Regions from separate parts of the Arthrobacter sp. FW306-1B-F12A genome, predicted to be linked through region 3. Evidence: riboswitches for the same ligand, from Rfam matches in the RefSeq annotation. Region 3 holds a riboswitch; each other region holds the start of a gene.
The links. A riboswitch is a leader RNA that binds a small molecule or an ion and turns the genes downstream of it on or off. The one in region 3 is predicted to bind cyclic di-AMP.
Positions count from the first base shown of each region.

Region 1: linked by a shared signal. The riboswitch ahead of AC3WJU_RS17935 (aggregation-promoting factor C-terminal-like domain-containing protein) and the one ahead of AC3WJU_RS14490 (M23 family metallopeptidase) in region 3 are both predicted to bind cyclic di-AMP.
Region 2: linked by a shared signal. The riboswitch ahead of AC3WJU_RS03560 (hypothetical protein) and the one ahead of AC3WJU_RS14490 (M23 family metallopeptidase) in region 3 are both predicted to bind cyclic di-AMP.

Region 1 covers NZ_JBYSXD010000045.1:14,105-17,371, forward strand. The annotation lists gene AC3WJU_RS17930 (sensor histidine kinase) at 1-1,353, shown strand, start outside; cyclic di-AMP (ydaO/yuaA leader) riboswitch at 1,518-1,691, shown strand; gene AC3WJU_RS17935 (aggregation-promoting factor C-terminal-like domain-containing protein) at 1,694-2,431, shown strand; gene AC3WJU_RS17940 (bifunctional glycosyltransferase family 2/GtrA family protein) at 2,592-3,267, shown strand, end outside.
Region 2 covers NZ_JBYSXD010000004.1:103,100-106,366, forward strand. The annotation lists gene AC3WJU_RS03555 (PucR family transcriptional regulator) at 1-654, shown strand, start outside; gene AC3WJU_RS03560 (hypothetical protein) at 813-1,928, opposite strand; cyclic di-AMP (ydaO/yuaA leader) riboswitch at 1,943-2,088, opposite strand; gene AC3WJU_RS03565 (flavin-containing monooxygenase) at 2,173-3,267, opposite strand.
Region 3 covers NZ_JBYSXD010000029.1:29,718-32,984, forward strand. The annotation lists gene serC (phosphoserine transaminase) at 1-99, opposite strand, end outside; gene AC3WJU_RS14485 (iron-dependent transcriptional repressor DtxR) at 371-1,066, shown strand; cyclic di-AMP (ydaO/yuaA leader) riboswitch at 1,192-1,399, shown strand; gene AC3WJU_RS14490 (M23 family metallopeptidase) at 1,402-2,220, shown strand; cyclic di-AMP (ydaO/yuaA leader) riboswitch at 2,366-2,532, shown strand; gene AC3WJU_RS14495 (NlpC/P60 family protein) at 2,538-3,267, shown strand, end outside.

The DNA of each region.
Region 1 (3,267 bases), on a different contig from region 3:
GGGGTGGTCAGCTATGCCTCCATGGATGTGTTCCTCACGAAGCAGCTCGATCAGCAATTGATGCAGGCCTCCCACGGCCGCCCGCCGCAAGGCAACCCTGGCGGCCGTCCGGACCCGCTGGACCCCCGCGGCCAGAGCATCGGCACGCTCAATGCACGCATCCTTGCAGGCCAGGTGAGCAGTGATGCCGGCTTCTTGTCCTCCGATGCCACACGTGCGCCGTTGTCGCCCAGCGACGCCCGAATCCTGTCGGCGCTCCCGTCCGATGGCCGCCCGGTTGATCGCACGCTGTCCACTGGCGGCTACCGGCTGGTGGCCACCGAAACTCCATACGGCGATGTTGTCATCACAGGTCTCCCTCTCGCCTCGAAAGAGGACACCGAGGCCTCCCTCGTCTGGACCATGGTGCTGGTCTCCTTGGGCGGACTGGTCCTGATCGGGCTGGCCGGAACCGTGCTGATCCGCCGTACCATGCGGCCTTTGGAGCAACTCTCCGACGTCGCCACCAAGGTGTCGAAACTTCCGCTCGACGCCGGTGAAGTGGCCCTCGCGGTGCGTGTTCCGGCGTCGGCGGCCCATCCGAGCACCGAAGTGGGAAGCGTCGGCCATGCTTTGAACCTGATGCTGGACAACGTCTCGAGCGCCCTCGAGGCCCGCCAGCAAAGCGAAACCAAGGTGCGCCAATTCGTCGCGGATGCGTCGCACGAACTACGCACTCCGCTGACCGCCATCCGCGGCTACACCGAACTCTTGCGCATGACCGAGACGTTCACCGAAGACGGGCGCAAGTCGCTGGGCCGGGTGCAGAGCCAGTCCGAACGCATGACCACCCTCGTGGAGGACCTCCTTCTCTTGGCCCGGTTGGACGAAGGGAAGGCCCCGGAATTCACCGATGTGGACCTCACGCAGTTGGTGATCGAGACCGTCAGCGACGAGAAGGTCATGGCCCCCGAGCACATCTGGCAGCTCAAGCTCCCGGATGAGCCCCTCACGGTCCGCGGCGACACCACCCAACTCCACCAGGTTTTGGCGAATCTGCTCTCCAACGCCCGCAAGCACACCGAGGCGGGAACCACCGTGGTCACGGGCGTGATGCGCTCCGCCGATGGCAGCGCCGTGGTGACCGTGACCGACAACGGCCCGGGCATCCCGCCTGAATTCCAGGGCAGGATCTTCTCCCGCTTTGCCCGTGCCGACGCCGCCCGGTCCGGCTCCGAGGGCACCTCCGGCCTCGGCTTGTCCATTGTGGAATCCATCGTTCAGGCGCACGGCGGCACGGTCGAAGTGGCGTCGCGGCCTGGCCGGACGGAGTTCGCGGTGCGGCTCCCGGCGCTCAGGACTGCCCCGGCCTGACGGGCGAACCAGAAGAGTACGACGCCGGTGCGCGGCGCGCGCAAGTCGACGCACCGGCGTCGTGATCTCCGTTACCTAAATGTGACTTAAGCTGGATCCTCCTGTACCGTCGAATAGGTGCGCTGGATCATTCCGGCCACCGCCGGGTAGGCGCCGAGCTCTGCCACTCCCCGGTGCCCAACAGTCCAGGCAGAGACGGGGGACCCAGGTCTCCGGGCAAGCGCTCATGTTGAGCCAGCCCTAGGGGTGAAGCCGTGCCGCCACGTTCCGCCGTGGCCACGGCCGGATGACCTCATCCGAATCCGACAGCTAACTCCGCAGGCGTCGAGAGGCAATCACCATGTCTGATTCCAAGGATCAGTCGCGCCCTGTTGCGCGCCACCGCGGCGAACCTGCCCGGAGAAACAAGTCACGTTCCACGCTGAGGCGAGCCGCCTCGAACCTCGGCACCGGCCAGCGCATGGCAGTTGTTGCCGGCGTCGTTGCCGTGTTCCTCGGCGCAGGCGCTGCCACCCAGGCCGCCGGACAAGCCATCAACGCCCAGGACATGAGCCGCACGTCCGAATCCCGCACGGTGGATCACTCAGCCACGCCTTCGGCCACCGCCACGCCGTCGGCGAGCGCAAGCGCGAGCCCCACGCCGAGCGCTGCGTCGACGCCAAGCCAGGCAGCCGCGCCCGCTCCGGCCGCCGTCGCGCCCCAGGCTGCCGCACCGGCCGCACCCGCTGCACCCCCTGCTCCAGCGGCACCGGCTGCACCCGTCGCCGTCGATGATCCCTCCGGCGCCCAGGCCTACGCCGCAAGCATCCTTCCCTCCTACGGTTGGGGCCAGGGCGAAATGTCGGCCCTGATCACCTTGTGGAACAAGGAATCGGATTGGCGCACCACTGCCACCAACGCCTCCAGTGGCGCTTACGGCATTGGGCAGTCGCTGCCGGCCGAAAAGATGGCGTCCGAAGGCGCCGACTGGCAGACCAACTACCAGACGCAAATCCGCTGGGGCCTGAACTACATCAAGGAACGCTACGGATCGCCGTCCGCGGCATGGTCCTTCCACTTGGCCCACAACTGGTACTAAGCCAAGAGCCAACCACAAAGTACGTCGAGGTCCGTCCCTTCCGGGGCGGGCCTCTCCGTTTCTTGGCCAGGCAAGTGATGCGCCACGCTGGTCACACATCCACAGCCACGTCACAGGTTCCGCCTAAAGCCTTCATATTCGGCAACGGCACTCTGGATACATGACGCTCATCGAATCCACCTCCGGAACCCTGAAGGACCCCGCGGTGGTGCCGCCGGGCCTTCCCATCCAACCCAGCACTCCCATCCAGCGCGGCACGGGGCGGCGCGCCCCCGTGGACACCCACACCGCCATCCCCGTCCTCGACGTCACCATCCCCGTCTTCAACGAGGAACGCGATCTCGAAGAGTGCCTGCGCAGGCTTCACGGCCACTTGCGCGAATCCTTCCCGCATGGCTTCCGCATCACCGTGGCTGACAACGCGAGCACGGACGGCACGTTGAAAATCGCGGAGCGCGTAGCCCGGGAACTGCCTGAGCTCGCGGTTGTCCACCTTGACGAGAAGGGACGCGGCAACGCCCTTCGCAGGGTGTGGCTTGCATCGCCGTCGCCCGTTCTGGCTTACATGGACGTTGACCTTTCCACTGACCTCGCCGCACTGGCGCCCCTTTTGGCGCCGCTGATCTCCGGCCATTCGGACCTCGCCATCGGCACACGGCTGACCCGTAACTCGCGGGTCGTCCGCGGCCCCAAACGCGAGTTCATTTCGCGCAGCTACAACTTGATGCTGCACTCGTTCATGGGTGCCCGCTTCAGCGATGCCCAATGCGGCTTCAAAGCGATCCGGGCAGACGTCGCCCAGCAGATCCTCCCGCACACCATGGATAACTCGTGGT
Region 2 (3,267 bases), on a different contig from region 3:
GGCGGCGTCTCTGATCCGATCGCGGCGACCCTGACGCACCGCTCCGCCGCACTGCAGGCTACTATCGGGGTCGATTCCGTGCTTTTCAGCGCCGGGACTGAGACGCACTCGGTCCTGTTGTTCCGCGAAACGGGCGGACGGGCAGAGCATGCCCAGGTCCTGGTCCACTATCAGCTGGAACTCGCCAAGCGCGCCGGCCGAAAAGTGGACCGCGTCATTCTTGGCATCAGCGAGCCGTTTGCGGCTATTCGCCAACTGGGCCGGGCGTACCGGCAGTCGAAGCTCGCGGCCCAGGCTGCCGCCGTCGATCCTCCGCTCGGCGAGCTCGTGGACAGCCGCTCGGCCGGGATCTATCAGTTGTTCGAACGGCTACAGGCGCCCGGGGGCTGGGACGATTCGGGTTCCGTGCACTTCCAGGAGATCGAGGACGCCGACCGCAACGGCGAGCTGCTGCCCGTGCTCGAACTGCTTTACGACAGCGACGGCTCCGTTCAGGATGTGGCCTCGAAGCTCCACCTGCACCGCAGCAGCATCTACAACCGACTGGCCAGGGTCCGCCAGCTTATCGGAGCGGATCCGCTGAATGGCGCCACCCGGCTCGAACTCCACGCAACGCTCAAGGCGCGCCGCTGGGCTGGCCGACCGCGGATTTGAAGCGCAGGTACCGGAAACCGCGCTGGCCTACTTGTTGAACTGCCTCAACTGAAGGCTGCAGCGCCAGCGGTCCGGGCGGTGCTGAATCATCTGCGTCCGGGTGTTCCGGCAGCACCGTCCGTGCCACTCGACGGCAAATGCTCGATGCCCTCCCATCCTCACTGCAGTGCCTTGGTTGCTGCGTCCAGAATCGACCCAAGATCGACGCCCGGTTGGGTAGGCGGTGGCGTCGGTGTGGGGCTGGCCGGGGTCCGCGGCTTCCAAGAACCTGTGGGTGCGGGAGTCGGAGACGCTGGATCCGTCGGATCCGGTGTCGGGGTTGGGCTAGCGGGTCCGGTCGGACCGGGGCTGGGAGCAGGCGCAGGCTGGGCCGGAACCGGGGTGGAAGGAACAGGCGCCGGGGTGAGGCTTGGGGGCAGCGCTGACGGGAGGGCAGGAACCTGAACGGAGATCGACGGTGCAGGGACGCTCGACGATTCGACAGCTACCGGTCCTTGCGGCGAATGCTGCGCCGGGTCCCCGGCCTGGCCGGACTTGGCGCTCGGGGTAGCTGCCGAAGGTGATTCCGCAGCGCTGGGGGAGGTGCTTGGCGTCGTGGAAGGAGCGCCGGATTGCGTGGAGTCCTGGCTGTCTGCGCTGGCAGCGTCCTGGGCACGGGATTCCTGGCCGAAGAAGGGCAACTCGAGGGCTTGTCCCAGGGAGCCGGCGGCCAACAAGATGCCTAGGGCACCTGTCACCACTGCCATTCGGTTGCTCATCGTCCGGACGGCGGCGGCCTTCTTGAGGACGGCGTGTGGTTCACGGCTGAAGGAGGAACCGGTAAGGGTCGCCGGACCGGCGCCGGCGCGGGTTGCCGCGGGAAGTGCCGTTGTGGCTGCGTTCTCGGTTTTGGCCGACTCTGCTGCCGCGCGAGCCAAGGTCGCAGCAGACACCGTCGGTATGGCCGCAGTGGCCGGCTCAGCTGTCGCAGGAGCCGCGGTCTCGGCAGCGACAGTCGGTATGGCCGCAGTGGCAGGTTCTGCCGCCGCGGCAGGCACTGTTTGAATGGCCGCAGTTTCGCTGGCTTCTGAGGCCCGCTTCCGTTCGGCTGCGCGGGCGGCCGCGCGCGTTGTGGGTGCCGCCGTCGTCGGTGTTGCCGTGGGGGTGGGCGCCGCCGTCGAACTCAAAGGTTCGGAAGCCGCCGCAGCGATGAACGGTTCGCTGTCTGTGGCCCGACGACGTCCGGTTGGTTTGGTGCTCTCGCCCGCCACTTGGGCACGGCGAGGCTGATCCATGGTTGGGGACATGGTGATTGCCTCTCAACGCCTTCGAGGTTAGCTGTCGGGTTCGGACGAGGCCGTCCGGCCGCGCGTGGCGGCTTCACCCCAAGGGCCTGAAGTGGGCCCGGAGACTCTGGGTCCCCCGTCTCTGCCGTGGGTCTGGCGGATTCCGGGTTGCGGCAGAGCTCGGCGTCAACCCGGAAGCGGCCCGGTTGGGGACTGGGTCGCCCCTCGACGTTACAACAGCCGGCATGCAATGTCACATTTGAATAACGGGCGCGGTGACCCGTTTTTGCCCGGCCTGGCCGGCGATGAGTCCCGCGACGTGTTCGGCGTCGCGGCCGACCCCGCCCACGAGGCCGGAGGTCAACCCGTATTGGAAGGGCATGCCCACAAAGAACAGTCCTGGGAGTTGTTCCACGGCGCCCCGGAGGGTGAGCGGCCAGCCGTCCTCATCCGTGGGAAGTCCTTGGATCCAGCCAAAGTCCGGTTGGTAACCAGTAGCCCAGATGACCGTGGACACCGGTATCGCGTGGCCTTCATCGGTCAGGGGTTGGCCATCGCGCGTGCCCTTCAGGCGTGGTAGGCGGGTGACTCCCGCGGCGTCGAGCTCCCGCGTTGAGGTCCGGATCAGTGGCGCGCCGTGCTGGGTGAACCCGAGCGCGACCTTGCGGCCGATAGGGGTGGATCTGTTCAGCACCTTGTGGATGAAGAGCCACCAAAGCCCGCCGGCGTATCGCGTCACGGGGCCCGGAATGTGGAACGGAGGGTTTCCTGCGATGTAGGTGCGGTGCGTGGGTGCGAGCTCCAGGGCGATTTCGACGCCGGAGGTGCCGGAGCCGACCACCAGGACATCTCCGGGCGGAATTGAGTCCGGGTTGGAGTATTCCGCTCCGTGCAGTTGGTGGATGCCTGGATCGAGATCCCTGGCGAACGCCGGGACCCGTGGCTGTGTATTCGGGCCCGTGGCAACAACAACGTTTCTCGCCAGGATCGACCCGGCGATCGACTGCACCCGGAACCGGCCGTCCTCCCGCTCGATGCCGACGACGCGGGCGCCATGGCGTACCGGGAGTTCCCAGTTCGTGGCGTAATTCTCGAGGTATTCGGCCATGGCGTCTTTGCCGGGAAAGGTCCCCCGGGCGGCTGGAAATGGCAGGCCGGGAAGGGAATCGTGCTGCGCCGGGGTGAAGAGGCGCAAGGAATCCCATCGGCTCCGCCACACGTCGCCGACGCGGGCCTGCGAGTCCAGGATGAGGAAATCTTGCAGGTGTTTCTTCAGGTGGTATCCGGTGGCGAGCCCCGCCTGCCCTGCGCCCACAATTACCGTGTTCACTGCCTCATTGCTGTCCAT
Region 3 (3,267 bases):
GGCCTCGATCTGCTCCGGGCGGACCTTGGAGGGCCCGGCGCCGAAGCGGCCGTCCTTGGGCAGCAAATCGGCGGGGATGGTGATGCTGTTGTCGCTCACGGGATGCTCCAATGGTGAAGTAGCGGCCTAGATGGGTCGTGGCAGGTGGCAAGCTGCCCCTTCGACTCCCCAATTCTGCCTGACGCCGCAGTCGGGGGCAGAACCGAAGGTGTCATAGTCCGCCACGTGGAAACCATTGTTCGGCCGGCTCAGGAGAGGACGGCGGACCGGGCGGTGGACAAGCGCCGGAATTATCCGGAGTAATTCCAAATAAGCTAAGCTTGGAGCTGGCGAAAATACGCAAGATACTGCGCTCGAGGAGCTGAGCTGGATGACGGATCTGATCGATACCACTGAGATGTATCTTCGGACCATTTTGGAGCTTGAAGAAGAGAACATCGTGGCTCTTCGCGCCCGCATCGCCGAGCGCTTGCGGCACTCCGGCCCCACCGTTTCCCAGACGATCGGGCGGATGGAGCGCGACGGCCTGGTGATTGTGTCCAACGACCGGCACCTTGAGCTGACTGAAACGGGCCGGAAACGCGCCACCGAGGTCATGCGCAAGCACCGGCTCGCCGAACGGCTCCTGGCAGATGTCATTGGACTGGACTGGGCCTACGTGCACGATGAAGCGTGCCGTTGGGAGCATGTCATGAGTGAGCGCGTGGAACGGCGGCTCTATGAGTTGCTGGACCACCCCACGGAATCGCCCTATGGCAAACCCATTCCCGGACTCGAAGCGCTGGGTGGAGCCGCGTCCCACGCCTTTACGGATGGCGTGGTCAACCTTCTTGACGCGATGAACGAATATTCACCTGAAAACCGGGTCACCGTCAGCCGGCTGGCTGAACCGATCCAGGTGGAACCGGAACTTCTGGTCCAGTTGGACGAGGGCGGAATCCGCCCGGGCGCCAGGGTGTCCCTGGAGCGCGTAGGGGAGTACATCTCCGTTCGCGTGCCCAATATCGAGGGCGCGCTGGAGCTGCCGCCTGAGGTCGCCTCGCACGTGTTTGTCACGGTCGCCTAGCCGGCCCGGCGGGGTCGCCCGCAAAGATAACGAAATTATTACCGTGGGGCTTAATCCCCTATAGTTAAATACTGGCGCCGATACCAAAGCGTTACCTGATCCGAAGCCGAGTTCTGCCAGCGGATCAGGTGGATTAGTCCATTCACTGGCAGAAACGGAGGAACCACCATCGGCTGTCGAAAGACGGCCTTGGGGTGAAGTCCGTAGCGGAAGTGCAAACAACGCAAGGCCCCTCCGGGTACCTTGCGTTTCGTGCCCTTCGCGCGGACCGGGTCCACGATCTCTCTGGCCCGAATCCGACAGCTAACTTCGCAGGCTTGCCAGAGAGGAAAACCTTGACCACGCAGAACACCAGGGGCCGCAGGCGCGCGTCCGGTCCTACTGCTGAGCTGCGGAGCACAAGCGCCGTCGAGCACGAGCGGCCGCGCGATCCCCATCGCGAACTTCGCCGCCGCAAGGGTCCTTTGCGACAGATGGCCGAATTCGCCGCCGCGAGCGGAGCGGGACAGAAGGCCGGAGTGGCCCTCGCCACGACGGGCCTCATCCTGACAGTCGCCATGCCGGGCACCGGCGCCATGACGGCCACGGCGGATTCAAGCCAGGCCGCCTCGGCTGTGGGCACCCAGCCCGAGATTCCGGCCGCGGCAAGCGCCACGATCGACTTCAGCCGTGCCGCAGTGTCAACCACGGCGGATCCGGACAGCAAGCTCAAGCAGCTCTTGAGCGCACAGTCCGTCGGCACCATCAAGACCTCGTCCTCCAAGGGCACCCTGGGGGCGCCCCTGGACACCCTGACCACGGCCTCGCCTTTCGGCTACCGCGTGAATCCCATCACGGGCGGTTTGGGGGAGTTCCACCGCGGCCAGGACTTCGTGGCCCAGTGCGGCACCCAGGTCCATGCTGCCGCGGCCGGCAAGGTCACCTTCGCCGGCTGGCATCCGTATGGCGGCGGAAACCGCATTGTGGTGGACCATGGCAACGGCCTGGAAACCACGTACAACCATTTGTCGTCGTTCAACGTCCAGGTGGGCCAAACGGTTGGCCGAGGCGATGTCATCGCATTGAGCGGCACTACGGGCGCCTCCACGGGCTGCCACCTCCACTTTGAAGTCATGGTCAACGGCGACGTCGTTGACCCCCTGGGCTGGCTGTAGCCAATCCGATGGAAGTCTCTCGCATGCTTGTCACGCTCCGTGACCTGAATGTGACATTCAGCCAAAACTCATGTACCGTCTAACTCGCATCAACTTTTAGAGAGTTGATGCACTCGGGTGGATTGCCTAGCTCTGCCACTGCCCGAGGTTCCGTTCGCAAAACATCGTCTGGCAGAGGCGGGGGACCCACTTTTGGTCATCTTCACCGATGGCCTTGGGGTTAAGTCGCACGACTTCCGAGAGGGAGGAGTGTGGCCGGATGACTCCCATCCGAATCCGACAGCTTACCTCGCGGGCATAGGGAGAGGCCTCTTAACGTGTCTTCACGCTCTACTGTTGCGCGCCACCGTGCCGTGGTCACCAAGACCAACTCGCTTGCCGTTATCGCTAAGACTGTCGGCAGCAACGCCGGTGGCGTAGGCCGTCAGGCAGCCGTTATCGCAGCTGCTTCCGGTCTGGTGCTCACTAGCGGTATCGCAGCCAACGCTGCAGAAACCAACGTTCCCCGCGAGTCCACTTCGACCTCCGCCCTGGAAGTCCAGTCCATCGCCCAAGCCAGCATTTCGGCCGACTCCTCCGTCGCCATCAAGTACGAACGCCCGGTGGTTTCCACCGAAGCTGCTCCGGTTGTCGCAGCTCCGGTTGCCACCCAGGAAGCCGCTCCGGCTTCGCAGGCTGCCACGGGTGCCGCTACCGGCTCCTCGACGCTTTCTGTGACCGCTGCTGTTTCGCCCGCCACGAAGGTTGCCAGCGGCAAGGGCGCAGCGATTGCTGCCGCAGCTTACGCTCAGCTTGGCGTTGCCCAGGACTGCACTGCCCTGGCCTCGAACTCCCTGGCCGCTGTTGGCATCAACTTCCACGGCTGGCCGGCAGACTACCTCTCCCTTGGCCGTACGGTCAGCGCTGCTGAAGCGCAGCCGGGAGACCTGGTCTACTACCAGAACGGTGGCATGGGCATGGCCCACATCGCTGTTTACGTCGGCAACGGCATGGCAGTCCACGGCGGCTGGAACGGTGGCACCACCGCCCTTTACAGCGTCAATGTCG